Regions from separate parts of the Clostridium cochlearium genome, predicted to be linked through region 2. Evidence: a T-box and tRNA genes for the amino acid it is inferred to sense, from the RefSeq annotation. Region 2 holds a T-box; the other holds one or more tRNA genes.
What was found. A T-box is a leader RNA that pairs with one kind of tRNA and senses whether it is charged. The one in region 2 lies ahead of thrS (threonine--tRNA ligase), so its partner is inferred to be a tRNA-Thr.

Region 1: it encodes a tRNA-Thr, which carries the amino acid that the T-box ahead of thrS (threonine--tRNA ligase) is inferred to sense. The anticodon was not compared.

Annotation. Positions count from the first base shown of each region.
Region 1 is NZ_LT906477.1:167,218-178,940, forward strand. It holds gene murA (UDP-N-acetylglucosamine 1-carboxyvinyltransferase) at 1-874, shown strand, start outside; gene spoIID (stage II sporulation protein D) at 949-1,983, shown strand; gene CKV72_RS00830 (M23 family metallopeptidase) at 2,142-2,855, shown strand; gene spoIIID (sporulation transcriptional regulator SpoIIID) at 2,954-3,208, shown strand; gene mreB (rod shape-determining protein) at 3,292-4,323, shown strand; gene yyaC (spore protease YyaC) at 4,343-4,900, opposite strand; gene CKV72_RS00850 (tRNA 2-thiocytidine biosynthesis TtcA family protein) at 4,962-5,678, opposite strand; tRNA gene CKV72_RS00855 (tRNA-Thr) at 5,916-5,991, shown strand; tRNA gene CKV72_RS00860 (tRNA-Tyr) at 5,997-6,082, shown strand; tRNA gene CKV72_RS00865 (tRNA-Thr) at 6,099-6,174, shown strand; tRNA gene CKV72_RS00870 (tRNA-Tyr) at 6,180-6,265, shown strand; SAM riboswitch class I at 6,375-6,478, shown strand; gene metK (methionine adenosyltransferase) at 6,561-7,736, shown strand; gene recD2 (SF1B family DNA helicase RecD2) at 7,960-10,191, shown strand; gene CKV72_RS00885 (hypothetical protein) at 10,205-11,236, shown strand; gene CKV72_RS00890 (ComF family protein) at 11,209-11,723, shown strand, end outside.
Region 2 is NZ_LT906477.1:1,918,616-1,927,654, reverse strand. It holds gene cobT (nicotinate-nucleotide--dimethylbenzimidazole phosphoribosyltransferase) at 1-898, shown strand, start outside; tRNA gene CKV72_RS09465 (tRNA-Phe) at 1,005-1,080, shown strand; tRNA gene CKV72_RS09460 (tRNA-Gly) at 1,086-1,160, shown strand; tRNA gene CKV72_RS09455 (tRNA-Cys) at 1,167-1,241, shown strand; gene CKV72_RS09450 (DUF6873 family GME fold protein) at 1,459-2,160, opposite strand; gene ytxC (putative sporulation protein YtxC) at 2,264-3,154, shown strand; T-box leader at 3,203-3,427, shown strand; gene thrS (threonine--tRNA ligase) at 3,489-5,408, shown strand; ribosomal protein L20 leader region at 5,454-5,565, shown strand; gene infC (translation initiation factor IF-3) at 5,580-6,101, shown strand; gene rpmI (50S ribosomal protein L35) at 6,140-6,337, shown strand; gene rplT (50S ribosomal protein L20) at 6,364-6,723, shown strand; gene CKV72_RS09420 (TrkH family potassium uptake protein) at 6,874-8,220, shown strand; gene CKV72_RS09415 (potassium channel family protein) at 8,233-8,895, shown strand; gene CKV72_RS09410 (TrmH family RNA methyltransferase) at 8,910-9,039, shown strand, end outside.

The DNA.
Region 1 (11,723 bases), 690 kb from region 2:
GCATTTAAAGGGTCTAAGTGCCTTAGGAGCTGATATAAATATAGGATATGGTTACGTGGAAGCTAAGGCGGATAAATTAAAAGGAAATAAAATATACTTAGATTTTCCTTCTGTAGGAGCAACAGAAAATATAATGATGGCAGCTGTCCTTGCAGAAGGAGAAACTATAATACAAAATGCAGCAGAAGAGCCAGAAATACAAGATTTAGCTAAGTTTTTAAATGCTATGGGCGCTAATATAATTGGAGCAGGTACTGATACAATAAATATAATAGGAGTAAAAAATTTAAAGGGGGTAGTCCATAAGCCCATATATGACAGGATAGAAGCTGGAACTTTCATGACTGCAGCAGCTATAACAAGGAGTAGAATAAAATTAAATGGAGTAAATGAAGAGCATTTAAGACCAATAATAGCAAAATTAACTGAAATAGGTGTAGACATAAATATAGATGGGGAAAGTATGATAGTTGATGGAAATCGTCAACTAAAACCTGTGGATATAAAAACTATGCCATATCCAGGGTTTCCAACAGATATGCAACCTCAAACTATGGCGTTACTAAGTACTATACAAGGAACTAGTATAGTAACTGAAACAATATTTGAAAATAGATTTATGCATGCCATCGAAATGAAAAGAATGGGTTCAAATATAAAGATAGATGGGAGAAGTGCTGTAATAGAAGGAGGAAATAAATTAACAGGTTGTGAAGTAAAGGCTACGGATTTAAGGGCAGGTGCAGCGTTAATACTGTGTGGTCTAGTAGCAAGAGGAAGCACAGAAATTACAGATATTTATCATATTGACAGGGGATATGCAGATGTAGAGAAGAAATTTCAATTACTAGGAGCAGATGTTTACAGAATATAATAATTGGAATATAAATATAATTGTTTTCATATAGTTATTATAAAATACGTAAGATTAATAGAGGAGAAAACTATATGAGAAGTGGAGATATAATGTATTTATTAAAAAGATTTTTTGCAAGTATACTAGCTAGTATACTTATTGTAATTATTTTTTGCTTTATAATATTAAAACCATCTTTAATAGGAAAAGACAACAAAAATAATATATCTGAAAATAAGAAGATTGAAGAAATAAAAGTAAAAGTATATATCTCAAAAGATAAAAAAATAATAGAATTAGATTTGGAAGATTATATAAAAGGAGTAGTTTCAGCTGAAATGCCTGCTGAGTTTCATGAGGAGGCCTTAAAAGCTCAAGCTATAGCAGCAAGAACTTATGCTATACCTCGTATAAAACAATTAGGTGGAGTCAGTTGCAAAAATGTAAATGGTGCAGATTTATGTGATACAGTACACTGTCAAGCATTTTTAACTAAAGAAGTTAGAATGAAAGGCTGGTCAGAGAAAAAAAGAAATGAATATTGGAATAAGATTGAAAATGCAGTTGAAAGTACTGCAGGAGAAGTTTTGGTGTATAAAGATGAAATCATAAAAGGAGCATATTATTTCTCAACTAGTAGTGGATTTACGGAAAACGGCCAAGATATATTTGCATCTACAGAGCCATATTTAAAGAGTGTAAAAAGTCAAGGAGAAGAAATTGCACCAAAATATAAGAGTAATAAAAACTATTCGTATAGTGAATTTATAAATATAATTAATAAAAAATATCCTAAATCTATATCAAATATAAAAAATATAAAAAATGAAGTAAAAATAAAGAGCAGAACTTCTGGAGGAAGTGTAAAAGAGATAGTATTAGGCAAAACCATTATAACAGGTCCAACATTTAGAAAAATTTTTAATTTAAATTCATCAAATTTTAATATAAAATTTGAGAAAGATAAGATAAATATAGAATGCAAAGGATATGGACATGGTGTAGGTATGAGCCAATGGGGAGCCAATGTATTAGGAAAATCTGGTGAGAATTATAAGGATATATTAAAACATTATTATACAGGTGTAGAAATAAAAAAATATAAAGAAGTTTTAAAAAATAATTAAAATACTAAAAAGAAATTTAAAGTTTCTTTTTAGTATTTTTTATTTTTATAAAATTAATGACTATTTGTCAAAAAATGATGAAAATAGGAGAAAGAATTTTAAATAAAATATGTATTTTTTACTACAGACTGGACAAACTACAAAAAGGAGGTGCTTATATGGGTAAAAAATTTTCAAGTAAATTTCGTATAAAGAAGGAGGGATTCTATCTAGTTCTATTTATATGTCTATGTTTAATAGGATCAGCAGCTTACATATCTTCAAAAAACAATAAAGAAGCAAAAAGATTAGCTGTTAAAGAAGAAAATAAAATTCAAGAATCAAATGAAAATAAAGAACAAGAAACTGTAGAAACTAGAGAGCCAAGTGTAGAATATGATAATGCTTTACAAGTTAAAGAAGAAGATAAAAAGGTTGAAGAAAAAACTGAAAAAGTAGCTCAAGTGTCAGCTAAAACAGACAACAAATTTGTCAAACCAGTAGAAGGAACTATAGCTAGGGATTATTCAGAAGAACCTGTTTATTGGAAATCTACAAATAGTTATAGACCTAATTTTGGAATAGATATTAAATGTGAACTAGGAAAACCTGTTGTTGCTGTATTAGATGGGAAAATAGAAGATATAAAGAAAGATACAGTAGATGGTGTTCAAGTTACTATTAATCATCAAAACGGGTTGAAAACAATTTACGCTAATTTAGATGAGAAATTAGATGTAAAAGTAGGAGATGAAGTTAAAAAAGGAAGTAATTTAGGAAAAGTAGGGAAAACAACATTAAGAGCAGCTTATGAAAATTATGGAGAACATCTTCATTTTTCTGTAACTAAGGATGGAGATTATGTAAATCCAAATAAGTATATAAAATATTAAATAAAATAAAGCCATTTTCCACATAACTGAGTGGAAAATGGCATTATAAAAATAATTTAGTTACTAAATATATTTATAAATAGTAAGGAGGTAGTAATTTGAAGGATTACATTGAAGAAAGAGTTTTAGAAGTCGCTAATTATATAATAAGTTCTAAAGCTACTATAAGAAAAACGGCCAAAGTCTTCGGTGTAAGCAAAAGTACAATTCATAAAGATATGACAGAAAGATTGCCTAAAATAAATCCTCAAATTGCAAAAGAAGCTAAAAATATATTGGAATTTAATAAGGCAGAAAGACATATAAGAGGTGGAAAAGCTACAAAATTGAAGTATAAAGCTATTGAAGGTTAAAAACATTCCTATTATAATTGATATTAGGTAGTATCAAAATTTACCAAAGAAGAATAAGGAAAGAGCAGGTGTGAAAAATAGGGATGTTTTTTAATGTAGGAACAGATATGGGAATAGATCTTGGAACAGCCACTGTACTAGTTTATATTAAAGGAAAAGGTGTAGTATTGAATGATCCATCAGTAGTAGCCATTGATAAAAGTAAAGATAAGCTTTTAGCAGTAGGAGAAGAAGCAAGGCAAATGATTGGTAGAACTCCTGGCAATATTGTTGCATTAAAACCCCTTAGGGAAGGAGTTATTTCTGATTACGATTTGACAGAAAAGATGTTGAAACATTTTATTACTAAAGCTTGTGGTAAAAAGAAAATGGTTTCACCAAGAGTAGTAGTATGTATACCTTGTGAGTCTACGGAAGTTGAGAAAAGAGCAGTTATAGATGCAGCAAGGAATGCAGGTGCTAAAAAGGTTTTTTTAATAGAAGAACCTCTAGCTGCGGCAATAGGTGCTGGTGTTGATATAACTAAAGCTAGTGGTAATATGATAATTGATATAGGAGGAGGGACAACCGATATAGCGGTTATATCACTAGGAGGAATAGTTGCAAGATCAACAATAAGTATAGCCGGTGATAGCTTCGATGAAGCTATAATAAAATACATACGAAAGAAGCATAATCTTATGATAGGAGAAAGGACTGCAGAGGATTTAAAGATAAATATAGGATCTGTTTATGATGTTGGTGAAGAAAATTTTATGGATATAAAAGGTAGAGATTTAATATCAGGGTTACCTAAGAATATAACTGTATCGTCATCAGAGATGAGAGATGCTTTAATAGAGCCTATAAATACTATAGCTGAAAGTACCCATGCTATCTTAGAAAAAACCCCACCAGAATTAGCGGCAGATATATCTGATAAAGGTATAGTAATGACCGGAGGTGGAGCATTATTAAATGGTTTAGATAAGTTAATATCAGAAGTAACCCATGTACCAGTATATGTTTCTGAAAATGCAGTTACATGTGTAGCTATTGGTACAGGGAAGATGTTAGAATACTTGGATAAGTTAGATATAACTTTTCAAGGAGATAGTATAGTTTTAATAGACTAAAAATAAAAAAGCAAAGAATTTATATCTTTGCTTTATTTTTATTTGACAAAATGTATTCTTTACAAGATAATTTTAAACCATATATTATGGATTCAGAAATAGATTTGGCCATATTAAGTATAAAATTAAGTCGAATAGAATTATTATTAAATATATTCATTTCAGTGGAATCGATTATTCCAACTACGGAACGATTTCCCACATGAGGAAGTTCCTTACCAACACCTTTTCCAGGATATATTGGATAATTTCGTGATTGTATAAATCCAATATTATTAGGTTCTCCTAAACAAGCATCTATGCCAAGTATACTATGATTAGGGTATAAAGAAGATATTTCTTCCATTTTTATTTTTATATTTAACGCATGGATTGGATTTTCTATTGTTCCAAAGACAGGCAGAGGAAAATCTTTTGTTTTTAAAATTGTACCAGTTATAGGACCAAGAGAATCTCCTATGCATTTATCTGTTCCTATACACACTATTATAGTTTTTTCATTTAAAAAGTTTATTAAACTATTTCCTATTATTTTATAAGCCAAAGGATCATTATAATGGACCATGGTTTTATCCAAAAATTACACCTCCTTCAATAATTTATATGAAGGTGGTGTAATTAATATTATAGCAAATTGTTTAATTTTGTTTATTCCAAATACAAAGTTGATTAGAATTTGTTAAAGCACCTAATAATCTATTATCTAAATCAGGAAAATCTTTTTTTAGAGATTTTATTAAATTTTTTATAGATTCTCTTTTAGTAAAACCATTAGCAGGACAAGGATTTTGTATTATAGGAAAATTATATTTTATTGAAGTATTTTTAATAGATTCTTCATCTATATATACCATAGGTCTAATTACAGTTATATCTTTCCTATCTAAATAAGTTTTTGGAAGAAAGCAACTAATTCTACCTTCATAGAACATAGATAATAAAAGTGTTTCAACAGCATCATTTTTATGATGACCTAATGCTACTTTATTACAACCTAGCTTTTTAGCATTATCATTTAGTATTCCACGTCTTAAATTGGCACAAAGAGAACAAGGATTCTTTTCTTTTCTAATATCAAATACTATTTCCTTTATATTAGAATCTATTATGTGAAAATTTACATCTAAATCTTTACAAAGAGCTTTTAAAGGAGAAAAATCCATATTTGTTCCTGGATCTATAGTAATTGCTATTATGTTAAATTTTTCAGGAGAAAACATTCTATATTTACTTAAAAGATACAGAAGAGCGATACTATCTTTTCCACCAGATAGGCCAATTGCAATATTATCGCCATCTTCTATTAAAGAAAAATCACTTACTGCTTTCCTAAGTTTACTTAAAAGTTGTTTCATATCAATCTTCCTTTTCAAAATTAAAATTTTATCTAAATAGCATTATAATATAAGCAATACATTAAGTGAAGTATAAAAAATAGTACAATTTAAATTATCTACATAGTTAAGAAAGAGATAGTAAGAGAAAAATAGAGATATAATGATTAATATCGATTTATTATACTATAATCACATTTGAATTTTTAACAATATAATTGTATACTTGTTTTTGTCGACAAGTTCGATAGAAAATGTGCTGGCATGGCTCAATTGGCAGAGCAGCTGACTTGTAATCAGCAGGTTGTAGGTTCAAGTCCTATTGCCAGCTCCATATGTGGAGGAGTTCCCGAGTGGCTAAAGGGGGCAGACTGTAAATCTGTTGGCTTTCGCCTTCGATGGTTCGAATCCGTCCTCCTCCACCATAGTTTCTTAAAATGTGCTGGCATGGCTCAATTGGCAGAGCAGCTGACTTGTAATCAGCAGGTTGTAGGTTCAAGTCCTATTGCCAGCTCCATATATGGAGGAGTTCCCGAGTGGCTAAAGGGGGCAGACTGTAAATCTGTTGGCTTTCGCCTTCGATGGTTCGAATCCGTCCTCCTCCACCAAAAAATAACACTAAAATATTAGTGTTATTTTTTTATTATAGCATAATATATAATTGACAGCTAAATATTAATGTGCTAATATTAGTTAGTAATATAATTAGATAAAAAGCTCTTATCGAGAGAGGTGGAGGGAAAGGGCCCAATGAAACCCGGCAACCAATATTTTTTAATATTAAGGTGCCAATTCCTGCAGAAAATTCTGCAAGATAAGAGGGATAGCAAGTAAAAAGCAAGTCTCTTCTTATCAGAAGAGACTTTATTTTTATATAAGAGCTACACAATAGGAGGTAAAAAAATGAGGAAATTATTTACATCTGAATCAGTTACAGAAGGACATCCAGATAAAATTTGTGACCAAATTTCCGATGCAGTACTTGATGCTATACTTGAAAAAGATCCAAATGGTAGAGTTGCTTGTGAAACTAGTGTAACTACAGGAATGGTTTTGGTAGCAGGGGAAATAACTACCAATTGTTATGTAGATATACCTAAAATAGTAAGAAATACAATAGAAAATATAGGATATACTAGAGCTAAATATGGATTTGATTCAGATACCTGTGCGGTATTAACATCTATATCAGAACAATCTCCAGATATAGCTATGGGTGTTAATGAATCTTTAGAATCTAAACAAGGTGGAATAGATAATGAAGATGTTATAGGAGCAGGGGATCAAGGAATGATGTTTGGATATGCAGATAATGAAACTCCAGAATATATGCCAATGGCAATATCTATGGCTCATAAATTATCTAGAAGATTATCCGAAGTAAGAAAAAATGGAACATTACCTTATTTAAGACCAGATGGTAAAACACAGGTTACTGTAGAATATGAAGATGGTAAAGTAGTAAGAATAGATACTATAGTAGTATCTACTCAGCATGGACCAGAAATTACAAGAGAACAAATAGAAAAAGATATTATTGAGCATGTAATATCTAAAGTTGTACCAGCCGAACTTTTAGATGAAAATACTCATTATTATATAAATCCAACAGGAAGATTTGTTGTAGGTGGACCACAAGGTGATGCTGGATTAACTGGAAGAAAAATAATAGTTGATACCTATGGTGGATATGGAAGACATGGTGGTGGAGCATTTTCAGGAAAAGATCCTACAAAGGTGGATAGATCTGCAGCATATGCAGCTAGATGGGTAGCTAAAAATCTTGTAGCAGCTGGAGTAGCAGATAAATTGGAAGTTCAACTAGCTTATGCTATAGGAGTAGCAAAACCTGTTTCTATTTCAGTAGAGACTTTTGGAACAGGCAAAATAAAAGATGAGAAAATTATAGAAATAATTAATAAGGTATTTAATTTAAGACCTTCAGCTATAATAAAGGAGCTAGATTTGAGAAGGCCTATATATAAACAAACAGCAGCCTATGGACATTTTGGAAGAACAGATATAGAACTTCCATGGGAAAATCTAAATAAAGTGGAACAAATAAAAGCCTTAATCTAATATAAAAGCATATAAAAAAACCCTGGTAAATTTTTACTGGGGTTTTTTATTGATGGATAATAGACAATTTAGTGAAACTTTATTTCTTGAATCAGAAAACTTTTAATTTTATTGGGTATAATTAAAAATAAATATTATATAGTTTTATAAATTGTTCATTATTCATTAACCAGAGGCGGTGTATGATATAATATATAAAAATAGTAAAATTAGGGGAGATCTTATGGAAGAAATACAAGGAACCGTTGATTCCATAATATTTAGGAATGATGAAAATGGATATGTTGTCAGTAGAATTAAGGAAGATGCTAATTCTATAACAACTATAGTAGGATGTATACCTTATATATCGGAGGGACAAAATCTTAAATTATATGGAGAATGGGTAATTCATCCTCAATTTGGAAGACAATTTAAAGTTGAAAGTTGTGAAGAAATCATTCCTGATACTAAAAAAGGAATTGAAAGATATTTATCATCAGGTATAATTCCCGGAATAGGGCCTGTAACAGCTAAAAAAATTGTTCAAAAATTTGGATTGAAGACTTTTCATATATTAGAGAATGATATTGAAAGATTAAAGGAAATAGAGGGCATAGGAGATAAAAAAATAGGTATAATTCAAGAGTCTTACGAAGATCAAAAAGAAGTTAGAAATATAATGATGTTTTTTCAAGAGTATGGTATATCTATAAATCATTGTCTCAAGATATATAAGAAATTTAAAAGCGAATCTATTAGAATAGTGAAAGAAAATCCATATATATTAACAGAAACTATTTCAGGAATAGGATTTAAAACAGCGGATAAAATAGCTAAAAATTTAGGAGTTGATATAAATTCTCCTTTTAGAATACAAAGTGGTATAAATTATGTATTGAATCAATTTTCTGCATTAGGAAATACTTGCATGCCAGCGGATAAATTAATAAAAGATGGAAAAGAAATATTAAATGTAGAAGAAGAAGAGATAAAAGAAAATGTATTACAAAGTGCTCTTCAAGGTAAATTAAGAGTAGAAATAGTGGATGGAAAAGAATATATTTTTTCTATACCCTATTATTATTGTGAATTAGGCGTAACAAAGAATATATTAAAATTATCATTATATAATCATAAGGATTTAGATATGACTGTAGAAGAAGAAATAAGAAATTTTGAAGATAATAATAATATAAAATTTTCTCCTTCACAAAGAGAAGCTATAATAGGAGCCTTTTTGAATGGAGTAGAAATAATAACAGGTGGACCTGGTACGGGTAAAACAACTATTATAAACTGTATTTCGGATATATATGAAAAATATGGATATACTGTTTGTATGGGAGCACCTACAGGGAGAGCAGCAAAAAGAATGACAGAAGCTACAGGAAGAGATGCAAAAACTATCCACAGATTATTGGAAATGGGGGTAGGGGAAGAAGAAATATTTTCTAAAACAGAAGAAACTCCCTTAGAATGTGATGTAGTGATAATAGATGAAGCATCAATGATAGATATAATGCTTATGAATAACTTACTAAAAGCTATATCTATAGGAACTAGACTTATAATAGTGGGTGATGTAGATCAATTACCATCGGTAGGTCCTGGAAATGTATTAAAAGATTTAATAGAAAGCAATTGTGTTAAAGTAGTAAGATTAAAGGATATATTTAGACAATCAGAAACTAGTGCAATAACTTTAAATGCACATAAGATAAATAGTGGACAAATGCCTATTTTGAATGAAAGGAATAAGGATTTCTTTTTTTTAAACGGTGATTCTAATGAGAATATATTGGATATTCTATTAGGACTAATTCATAAGAGATTACCAAATTTTAATAAGGATTGGGATAAATTAAAACATATACAAATATTAAGTCCTATGAGAAAAGGAATATTAGGAGTTGAAAATTTAAATAGAAACCTTCAAAAAGTACTAAATCCTCCATCAAAAGAAAAAAAAGAGAAGAAGTTTAAAGACTGTATTTTTAGAGTGGGCGATAAGATTATGCAAACTAAAAATAATTATAATATTAAGTGGAGAAAGATAGATAAATATGATCCAGAAGAAGGAATGGGAATATTCAATGGAGATATAGGATATATAGAGGATATAGATGAAGAAAACAACAATATGACCATTATTTTTGATGAAGAAAAGAAAGTAATTTATGAAGATATTTATTTAGATGAAATAGATTTGGCATATGCTATAACTATACATAAAAGTCAAGGAAGTGAGTTTCCAGCAGTTATAATACCTGCTTTTATGGGGCCACCTATGCTTATGAATAGGAATTTATTGTATACAGGAATAACAAGAGCAAAAGAATTAGTGGTTGTAGTAGGAAAATTAAAAGCATTAAAATTTATGGTTGATAATAATAGGAGTTTTGAAAGATATTCCTTATTAAAGTGGAGAATACAAAACATACTAGAAAATTTTTATGAAGATAATGGACAATAGCCTGGAGGTTTATATGTTTATTAAAATGGATAAAAAAAATCATTGGCAATTAGAGAAAATAAGTAATTATTTAAAAACATGGATATTTTCAAAAGAAAAATTGTTAAATATAATAACAGTTCCTAATAATTCATCATCTATACTTGTTGAAACTATATTAACTTTTGTTAATAGTAATAAAAGAGTTTTGTATATTACAGAAGAGGATAAAGATATAGATATTATATTAAATATAAAAAAAATATCTAATTTTAAAGATTATAGCTACATAAAGAATGTTGAAAATTTACAACAAAAAAGACTTCTAGTATGCAATATTGAAGTAGCAATACAACTTGAAGAAAAATTTGATTTAGTAATATTTGATGAGATAAGAAAAATTTCATTGCTACATAAAAAATCAATTAAGCATATAGTGAAAAGAAATTTAAAGGAAAATGGAAAAGGTATAGCTTATTCCATAGAACCAATTTTCAGCAATAAAAGAGAAATAGTGTTACCTTTATATAAAAATAGTATGCCTATAATAGAACCTAGAATAATAACTACAAAAGTAGATTTAAACAGTGATATTCCTTATATGATTTATGAATATTTAAAGTGGACTATAGAACTTGACAAGAAAGTTATAATATATGTTCCAGATGGGCAGCGGTTGAAAAATGTTTATAATTATTTTGAAAATAATTATAAAAGTATTAGCAAAAATATATTATATTATTCTAAAAAGGATAATAATATAAAGGTAATATCTAATTTTAAACATTTGAAAAAATCTATAATAATAACTGATGATTTTAATGAGAAAACCCACCATATAAGTCAAGATGAGGATACAAATATAATGGTATTTTTTGCAGATGACCATGTGTACAATTATAAAAATTTAATATATTTTTGTGGAGAAATGGTACTTAGAAGAGAAGGAGCTATGAAGGAAGTTATATTTGTATGCAATGAAGAAACTAGAGCTTTAGATAAGGCAAAACAAATAACTAGGAGATTCAATAAAGAAGCATGGGAAATGGGACTTTTAAGTATTTAGATATAATAAAAGAAAGTATAGCATGTTTATTGTATCCTTCCAAAGATCAATGTGTTATATGTGGGGTTTACTCAAAACATGGAATATGTGAAAATTGTTTTCATAAAATAAATTGGTGTAAAGGTAATTTTTATATAAATAAAGAAGAATTTAAAATTTGCTGTTATAGTACAGCGTATTATTCTTCAAGTATAATGGAAATGATATTATCTTTAAAATATAAAAAAAGTTTTAGAAGCGGAGAAATATTGGCTAGTTATATGGCAGAAAAGATAATAAAAGAGAATATTCCTTGTGATTTAATAACATATATTCCTTCAGATAAAAAATCTTTAAAAAAAAGAGGCTTTAATCAAAGTGAATTTTTAGCTAAAAATATTGGTGATATACTACAAGTGCCTGTAAAAAATACTTTGATAAAGGTGAAAAGTACCAAAGAGCAAAAAACATTAAATAGAGAAAATAGATGGATAAATCTAGAAAAGGG
Region 2 (9,039 bases):
AATGACTATAATAATGTGTTCTGATAATGGCATTTGTGAAGAAGGAGTAAGTGCTTGCCCTCAAGAATTAACTGCTCTATTAGCAGAAAATTACGTTAAAGAAATAACAGGTATTGGAGTTCTTTCTAAGCATGTTAATGCAGATATGTGTGTAGTGGATATAGGCGTAAAATCAGATTTAAAAGATACTAGAGTAGTTAACAAAAAAGTAGCTTATGGAACTAAGAATATGGCAAAAGAACCTGCTATGACAAGAGAAGAAGCTATTCAAGCTATAGAGACAGGAATAGAATTAGTAGATAAATTTGTAAAGGAAGGATACGATTTATTTGGTACTGGTGAAGCAGGTATAGGAAATACAGCCACTAGTGCAGCAGTAATAAGTGTATTATCTGGAATAGATTCTGATAAAATAGTTGGAAAAGGATCTGGACTTACAGAAGAAGGTTTTTTAAATAAGAAAAAAGCTATAAAACAAGCCATAGAAATAAATAAACCTGTTAAAGAAGATGTTGTAGATGTAATAGCTAAAGTAGGTGGATTTGATATTGCAGGAATATGTGGATGCTTTTTAGGAGCAGCTAAAAATAGGGTTCCTATAGTTATAGATGGTATAATATCATCAGCAGCAGCATTATGTGCGTATAAAATGAATGAAAATGTAAAGGACTTTTTAATACCATCTCATCTTTCAGCGGAACCAGGCATTGAATATGTTACAAAAGAAATAGGGCTTAGTCCATGTCTTCATATGGAAATGAGATTAGGAGAAGGTACAGGATGTCCCCTACAATTTTTTATGATTGAAGCAGCTCTTTGTGCTATGAATAACATGGCTACTTTAGCAGAGGCTAGTATAGTGGATAGTGAATTTTTAGTAGATATTAGAGAAAAATAATAAATGATTGAAAATTATAAATACATATTGACAAAATAAAAAATAGTGGATATAATTGTGTTGTATTGCTTATATGTTTTTTAAATTTAAAATATATAAGCAATTTGGCTCGATAGCTCAGTCGGTAGAGCAGAGGACTGAAAATCCTCGTGTCCCTGGTTCGATTCCTGGTCGAGCCACCAGTATTGCGGGAGTGGCTCAGTGGTAGAGCGTCACCTTGCCAAGGTGAACGTCGTGGGTTCGAATCCCATCTTCCGCTCCAATATATGGCACTATAGCCAAGTGGTAAGGCAGAGGTCTGCAAAACCTTTATTCCCCAGTTCAAATCTGGGTGGTGCCTCCAAATAAAAAAAGCATCTTAAAACAGAACTGTTTTAAGATGTTTTTTATTTAGTGAATAACTAATAGTGAATAATGAACAATTGAGGATGATTTTCTTCCGTTGCACTACAGAAAATCTTTATTTAGGGAAGCTAAATATCAAGGTTTAATAAAATTAAACGCTTTTCGAAATGACAATGGAGAAAAGCTATCCATAATTATTCATTGTTCATTATTAATTATTCATTACACAAAATGCTTCCCCTATCTATAAGGTTTCCTTTTCTTAAATAAACAGGTTTTACATTATGTTTAAATAAAAAATCTTTTATTTCATTTCCATATTTAAAATAATCTAAATGGCCGAAAAAAGCCATTATATTTTTTCCTATAAGTCCACAACATCCGCCTATAAATCCATAGTCTAATCCAGGTAAAATTATATCTCCAGGAGGAATTAAAAGTACATCTAAATCTACTTTTTTAGCTTCATGAGCAATAACTTTATCAGAAGTAATTATTGCTTTATTGCTAACTACGGCCACAGAACATTTAGTATAACCTTGATTTACATTTATTAATTTTTTGTGTTTTACACTGTTAAGTAAAACAGGATCTGTATATTTTAAATTATGTATAAAAACATTATCTAAGTTTACTGCATTTAAGCCTATATCCATTGGATAATTAGAAGATAATGAGTTTTGAGATAGTTTTATATTAAAACCTAGAGTTTTTAATTTTTCTATAAATTTTTTATTTGCATCTTTATGTAAAACTAAATTTTTTTCATCTAATATGTGTATAAGTATGTCAGGATGACCAGAAATAGCATAGTATAATAAAGAGAATAAAGGGCATTTTATAATATTGTAACCTAAAGAAGTTAAATTAGATTCTTCTTCTATGGATAACCTACTATCTACAAATAAATATTTCATAAATACATCACCTAATAGTAAATTTTATATTAGATTTTTACTAATTTCAATATGAATATACATAAAAATAAAACACATACTATGACAGAGGGGAGTGAAATATATGGCAGTATTTAAAATAATATATGAAGATGATTTTAAAGAAGTTATTGAAGGAATAAATATTTTAAAAGCTTATTTTGAGTTCGAAATAGGTGTATGTGAAAGCATTGATAATAAAATTCATTTTATGAAAATATATATTCCGGATGAAAAATTGACCACAAAGACTAAGAATATATTTTATTTGCATATAGCTGATATAATATACAAAATATATATAGATAAATTTTTAAAAGAGAGATTGGTTGAGTTTTTAGAAGACAGTTATTTTTTCTTAAACTCAAAAGATATAGAGGAAATAGAAGGAAAAATCAGGGATATACTTACAAATAACGAAAAAATCATAGACAGTTCAAATATATATTATATGAACAAAAAAAATGAAATTATGGATGAAATATTAGAATGTATACGTGAAACAGATGAGATTAATATAGAAGGATTTTTAACTTTCAGAACAAAAAGTTTAGAAAAAAAATTAAAAGTTATAATAGAAAAAGTAGTAGAGGAATATATTGTAGAAAAAGAATATAATGAATTTATAAAACTATTAAAGTATTTTGTTAATATACAAGAAAGTAGAATTGATGAGGTTAATATAATAATATATAAAGATGGTAATTATATAATAAAAGATAAAAATGGAATAGATATAACTAAAGAGTTATTTAAGGAATTTGTTTCTAATAATATGTCATTAGAAATAAATTTAGATGATATATTAATAAGTGGTTTGATAACCTATTGTCCAGAAAAAATAGTTATACATTGCGTTGAAAATTGTTTGAACAAAGAACTTATAAATACTATAAATAATGTGTTTTTAAAAAAAGTGGTTTATTGTAATAATTGTGAAACCTGCAGAAAAATAAATAAACAATATAGGGAATAAAGTTATTGACAATAGTTGGTTAGATGAATATAATTATATAATAAGATGTTAAAAGCTAAGAAAAGGAAGAGTAAATAAAATTACTATTATAAAAGAGAGGGAAATTCTTAGGCTGAAAGATTTTCTTAATAGTATTTATTGAAAACCACCTTAGAGCTGAATACTGAAATTAAGTAAGTATTTCCGTTACCTGCGTTAAAGGATCTCAAAGGATAATAAAATTAAGGTTTTATTATCGAATTTGGGTGGAACCACGAGATAATCGTCCCATTAGAGGGGCGTTTTTTTATTTTTTGAATATAAATAAGCACTATATTTAAGGAGGGAGTATATAATGATAAATATAACACTAAAAGATGGAAAAGTAATAGAAGTAGAAAAAGGAGTAAGGGTAAGCGACATAGCTATGAAAATAAGTCCAGCTTTATATAAAAAAGCTGTAGGGGCTAAGGTAAATGGCGAAGTAGCTGAACTTATGACAGAAATAAAAGAAGATAGTCAGTTAGAAATATTAACTTTCGATGATGAAGACGGAAGAAGAACAGTAAGACATACAGCTTCACATATATTAGCTCAAGCAGTAAAAAGACTTTATCCTGAAGCTAAATTAGCAATAGGACCAGCAATAGATAATGGATTTTATTATGATTTTGACGTAGATTTTACTTTTACACCAGAAATGTTAGAAAAGATAGAAAAAGAAATGTCAAAAATAATAAAAGAAAATTTAGAAATTGAAAGATTTGAACTTCCAAGAGAAGAAGCTATTAAGCTTGCCAAAGATGCAGATGAACCTTATAAAGTTGAATTAATAGAGGAACTACCAGAAGGAGAAGTTATTTCTTTTTATAAACAAGGTGATTTTGTAGATTTATGTGCGGGACCACATATGCCTTCTACAGGAAAAATAAAGGCAATTAAACTTCTTTCAGTAGCAGGAGCTTATTGGAGAGGCGATGAAAAAAATAAAATGCTTCAAAGAATATATGGAACAGCATTTTTAAAGAAAAGTGAATTAGAAGCATATTTAAAATTATTAGAAGAAGCTAAGAGAAGGGATCATAGGAAATTAGGAAAAGAATTAGACTTATTTAGTATAAATGAAGAAGGACCAGGATTCCCATTTTTCCATCCTAAGGGAATGGTAGTAAGGAATATTTTAGAAAACTTCTGGAGAGAAAAACATACTAAAGCAGGATACGATGAAATAAGAACTCCAGTTATATTAAATGAAGAACTATGGCACAGATCAGGACACTGGGATCATTATAAAGAAAATATGTACTTTACTAAAATAGATAATGAAAACTTTGCTATAAAACCAATGAATTGTCCAGGTTCAATTTTAGTTTATAAAAGCCATTTACATTCCTATAAGGAGTTTCCAATGAGATTAGGGGAACTTGGATTAGTTCATAGACATGAATTATCTGGAGCATTACATGGACTTATGAGAGTTAGATGTTTTACTCAAGATGATGCGCATATATTTATGACAAAGGAACAAATAAGAGATGAAATATTAAATGTAATAAAATTAATTGATGATTTCTATAAAGTTTTTGGATTTGAATACTTTGTTGAATTATCTACTAGGCCAGAAGATTCAATGGGTAGTGATGAAGATTGGGAAGTTGCAACTAATGGATTAAAAAATGCTTTAGAAGCAGCAGGATTAGAGTATAAAATAAATGAAGGGGACGGAGCTTTTTATGGTCCTAAGATAGACTTCCATCTAAAAGATTGTATAGGCAGAACATGGCAATGTGGAACTATTCAGTTAGACTTCCAAATGCCAGAAAGATTTGATTTAACATATATAGGCCAAGATGGAGAAAGACATAGACCAGTAATGGTTCATAGAGTTGTATTTGGAAGTATAGAGAGATTTATAGGAATACTTATAGAGCATTTTGCAGGGGCATTCCCAACATGGTTAGCTCCAGTGCAAGTAAAAGTTATGACTATTACAGATGCACAAAAAGATTATGCAAATAAAGTAGTTGATAAGTTAAAGGAAAATGGAATAAGAGTAGAGTTTGATGATAGAAATGAAAAGATAGGATATAAAATAAGGGAAGCTCAACTTCAAAAGGTGCCTTATATGATTATTTTAGGAGATAAAGAAGTAAATGAGAATAAAGTTGCAGTAAGAAGTAGAAAAGAAGGAGATTTAGGAGCTATTGCTTTAGAAGAGTTCATACAAAAATTAAACTATGAAATAGAAAATAGAGTAATAGAAAATTCTAAATAAGCATAAAAAAGCTTGACAATAAAAGTTAAAGATAGTATAATATAAAACGTTAAGAAGAAACCAGCCGTTTCTCACCTTACAGCACAGCTAGTAAGGTTATGAAATTAGTATTTTAATTTTGATTAGAGGACGGCATTTGCCGTCTTTTTTTATTTTAAATCCACCTAGGAGGTGAATATTATTAAAAAAGGTTTCCTTGTTAATGAAGAAATTAGAGAAAAGGAAGTTAGAACTATTGACGAAAATGGAGAACAACTAGGAATAATACCTACATCTGAAGCTTTAAAAAAAGCTGAAGAAAAAGAATTGGACTTAGTAATGATAGCTCCAACAGGAAAGCCGCCTGTTTGTAAGATAATGAATTATGGAAAGTTTATATATGAACAGACCAAGAAAGACAAAGAGGCAAAAAAGAAACAAAAGGTTACTAATATAAAAGAAATAAGATTAAGTGCAACAATAGAAGAACATGATATAGGAATTAAAGCAAATAATGCAAGAAAGTTCTTAAAGGCAGAAGATAAAGTTAAAGTAACTGTTAGATTCAGAGGAAGAGAAATGGAACATTCTAATGTAGTAGGTAAAAAGATATTAAATGCTTTTTTATCTAAACTAGAGGATGTTTGTGTTGTGGAGAAACCAGCTAAGTTAGAAGGTAAAAATATGACTATGGTTTTAGCTCCAAGAAAATAAAATACTTTAATCTGTAGTGTTGAGAGGAGGAACATAATATGCCAAAAATGAAGACTCATAGAGGAGCAGCTAAGAGATTTAAAAAGACAGGAACAGGAAAGTTTAAAAGAGCAAAGGCATATAAAAGCCATATATTAACAAAGAAAAGCACAAAAACAAAAAGAAATTTAAGAAAAACAGGATACGTTTCAGAAACACAAGAAAAAGCAATGAAGAAGCTATTACCATACTTATAGTTTTCGGTTAAAGGAGGTTTGTTAAAATGGCAAGAGTAAAAAGAGCAATGAATGCACGTAAAAAACATAAAAAAATATTAAAGCTATCAAAAGGATACTTTGGTGGAAAAAGTAGATTATTTAAAACAGCTAATGAAAGTGTTATAAGAGCTTTAAGAAATGCTTATGTTGGAAGAAAGTTAAAAAAGAGAGATTATAGAAAATTATGGATAGCAAGAATTAATGCGGCTACAAGAACAAATGGTCTTTCCTATTCAAGATTTATGAATGGACTTAAACTTGCAGGAATAAATATGAATAGAAAAATGTTATCAGAAATAGCTATAAATGATCCAAAAGCTTTTTCTGAATTAGTTGAAGTAGCTAAAAAACAACTTAACGCATAAAAAATGCAGCAATTTGCTGCATTTTTTTAACTTAAAATGTCAATTGTATGAATATATCATATAATTGACATTTATCTTTAGAATGATATAATTTCATTAAAATATAAAAACAACAATTAAGTATCATTTTAGTAAGAGGGAGACATATATATGAACTTACAAAGATTTAAAATGAAAAGAGCTACTCCATTTCGAATCTTAGCATTAGGATTTGCAATAGTTATTTTTACAGGTGCTATATTATTACATTTACCTATAGCTACTCAGAGTGGAGAGCAAACTCCTTTAATAGATTGTTTTTTTATATCTACGTCTGCTACTTGTGTTACTGGATTAGTTACTGTAGATACAGGGACTTATTGGAATTATTTTGGCAAAACCGTTATAATGTTATTGATTGAAATAGGCGGATTAGGATTTATGTCTTTTGGTACTCTAGTTGCTTTAATATTAGGCAAAAAGATTACTTTAAAGGAAAGAATACTTATGCAAGAAGCATATAATTCTTTTTCTACACAAGGTATTGTCAAAATGGTTAAATATATTTTAATATTTACATTTTCGGTACAAATGGGAGGAGCTTTGATTTTATCAACACAATTTATACCGGAATTTGGTATAGGAAAAGGTATATATTATAGTATATTCCATTCAATATCTGCATTTTGCAATGCAGGATTTGATCTTATAGGAAATTATAGTAGTGTTACAGGATATTATGATAATTCAGTAATTATATTGACTATATCGTTACTCATAATTATAGGTGGTTTAGGATTTTATGTATGGCAAGAAATATATAATTTTAAAGGATTTAGGGAATTATCTCTTCATTCAAAAATATGTTTGTCTACAACTGCTATATTAATAGTTGTTGGTACTATTTTAATGTTCTTATTTGAATTTAATAATCCAGGCACTATGAAGAATATGAGTTTTAAAGGAAAAGCATTATCTTCTTTTTTTGCATCAGTATCTCCAAGAACAGCTGGATTTAATTCTATATCGACTTCAGATATGACTACAGCTGGAAAATTTTTAACCATTATCCTAATGTTCATTGGAGGTTCCTCAGGCTCTACAGCAGGAGGAATAAAAACTACTACATTTGGATTAATGTTTATGACTATATTATGTGTAATAAAAGGGAGAGAAGATACTGAAATCTTTAAGAGAAGAATTTCTAAGGATAATATATATAAGGCGTTGGCAATTGTAGTAATTGGATTTTCTATAGTTACTGTTGTAACAATGCTATTATCTATTACGGATAGTTCTAATTCTTTTGAAAATTTACTTTATGAAGCTACTTCAGCCTTTGGAACCGTTGGATTAACTTTAGGTATAACCACAAAATTAAGTTCTGCGGGAAAAATTATAGTAGCACTAACTATGTATGCTGGAAGAGTAGGTCCTTTAACATTGGCATTAGCTTTATCAAATAAAAAATCCTCTAGGAATATAAAATATCCAGAGGGAAAAGTTTTAGTAGGATAAGGAGTGTTTAGATTGACACAGAGACAATTTGTAGTTATAGGTTTAGGGAGATTTGGAACTTCTGTTGCTCAAACATTGTATTCCCTAGGAAATGATGTTTTAGCAATTGATTCTGATGAAGATAGGGTACAAAATATTTCTGACAGTGTAACCCAAGCAATTCAAGCAGATGCTACTGATGAGAATAGTTTAAGATCTATTGGAGTTAGAAATTTTGATGTAGCAGTAGTTACTATAGGATCTGATTTACAGGCAAGCGTAATGGCAACTCTTTTAGTAAAAGAATTAGGGGTAGGATACACCATTGCAAAGGCTAACAGCGAATTACATGCAAAAGTTTTATATAAAATAGGTGCTGATAAAGTTGTATTGCCAGAAAGAGATATGGGAGTAAGAGTTGCACATAATTTAGTTTCAACAAATATATTAGATTATATAGAATTATCTTCAGATTTTAGTATAGCAGAGGTAATAGCACCACAAGAATGGTATGGTAAAAATTTAGAAAATTTAAGTATAAGAGCAAACTATGGTATAAATATAGTAGCTATAAAAAAGAAGGAAGAAATAAATGTTTCTCCTACAGCAGGTGATGTAATTGAAGAAGGAGATATTATAGTTGCAATAGGTGGAACAGAGGAATTAAATAAATTAGAAACTTTGGTATCTAAATAAAGGGTGAATTAAAATTGAATACTATAACTAGCAAAGACAATAATTTAATTAAGTTTGTTAGAAAACTAAGAGATAAAAAGCATAGAAAAAAAGAAAAAAAGTTTATAGTAGAAGGCTTTAGGTTTGTAGAAGAGGCATTGAAAT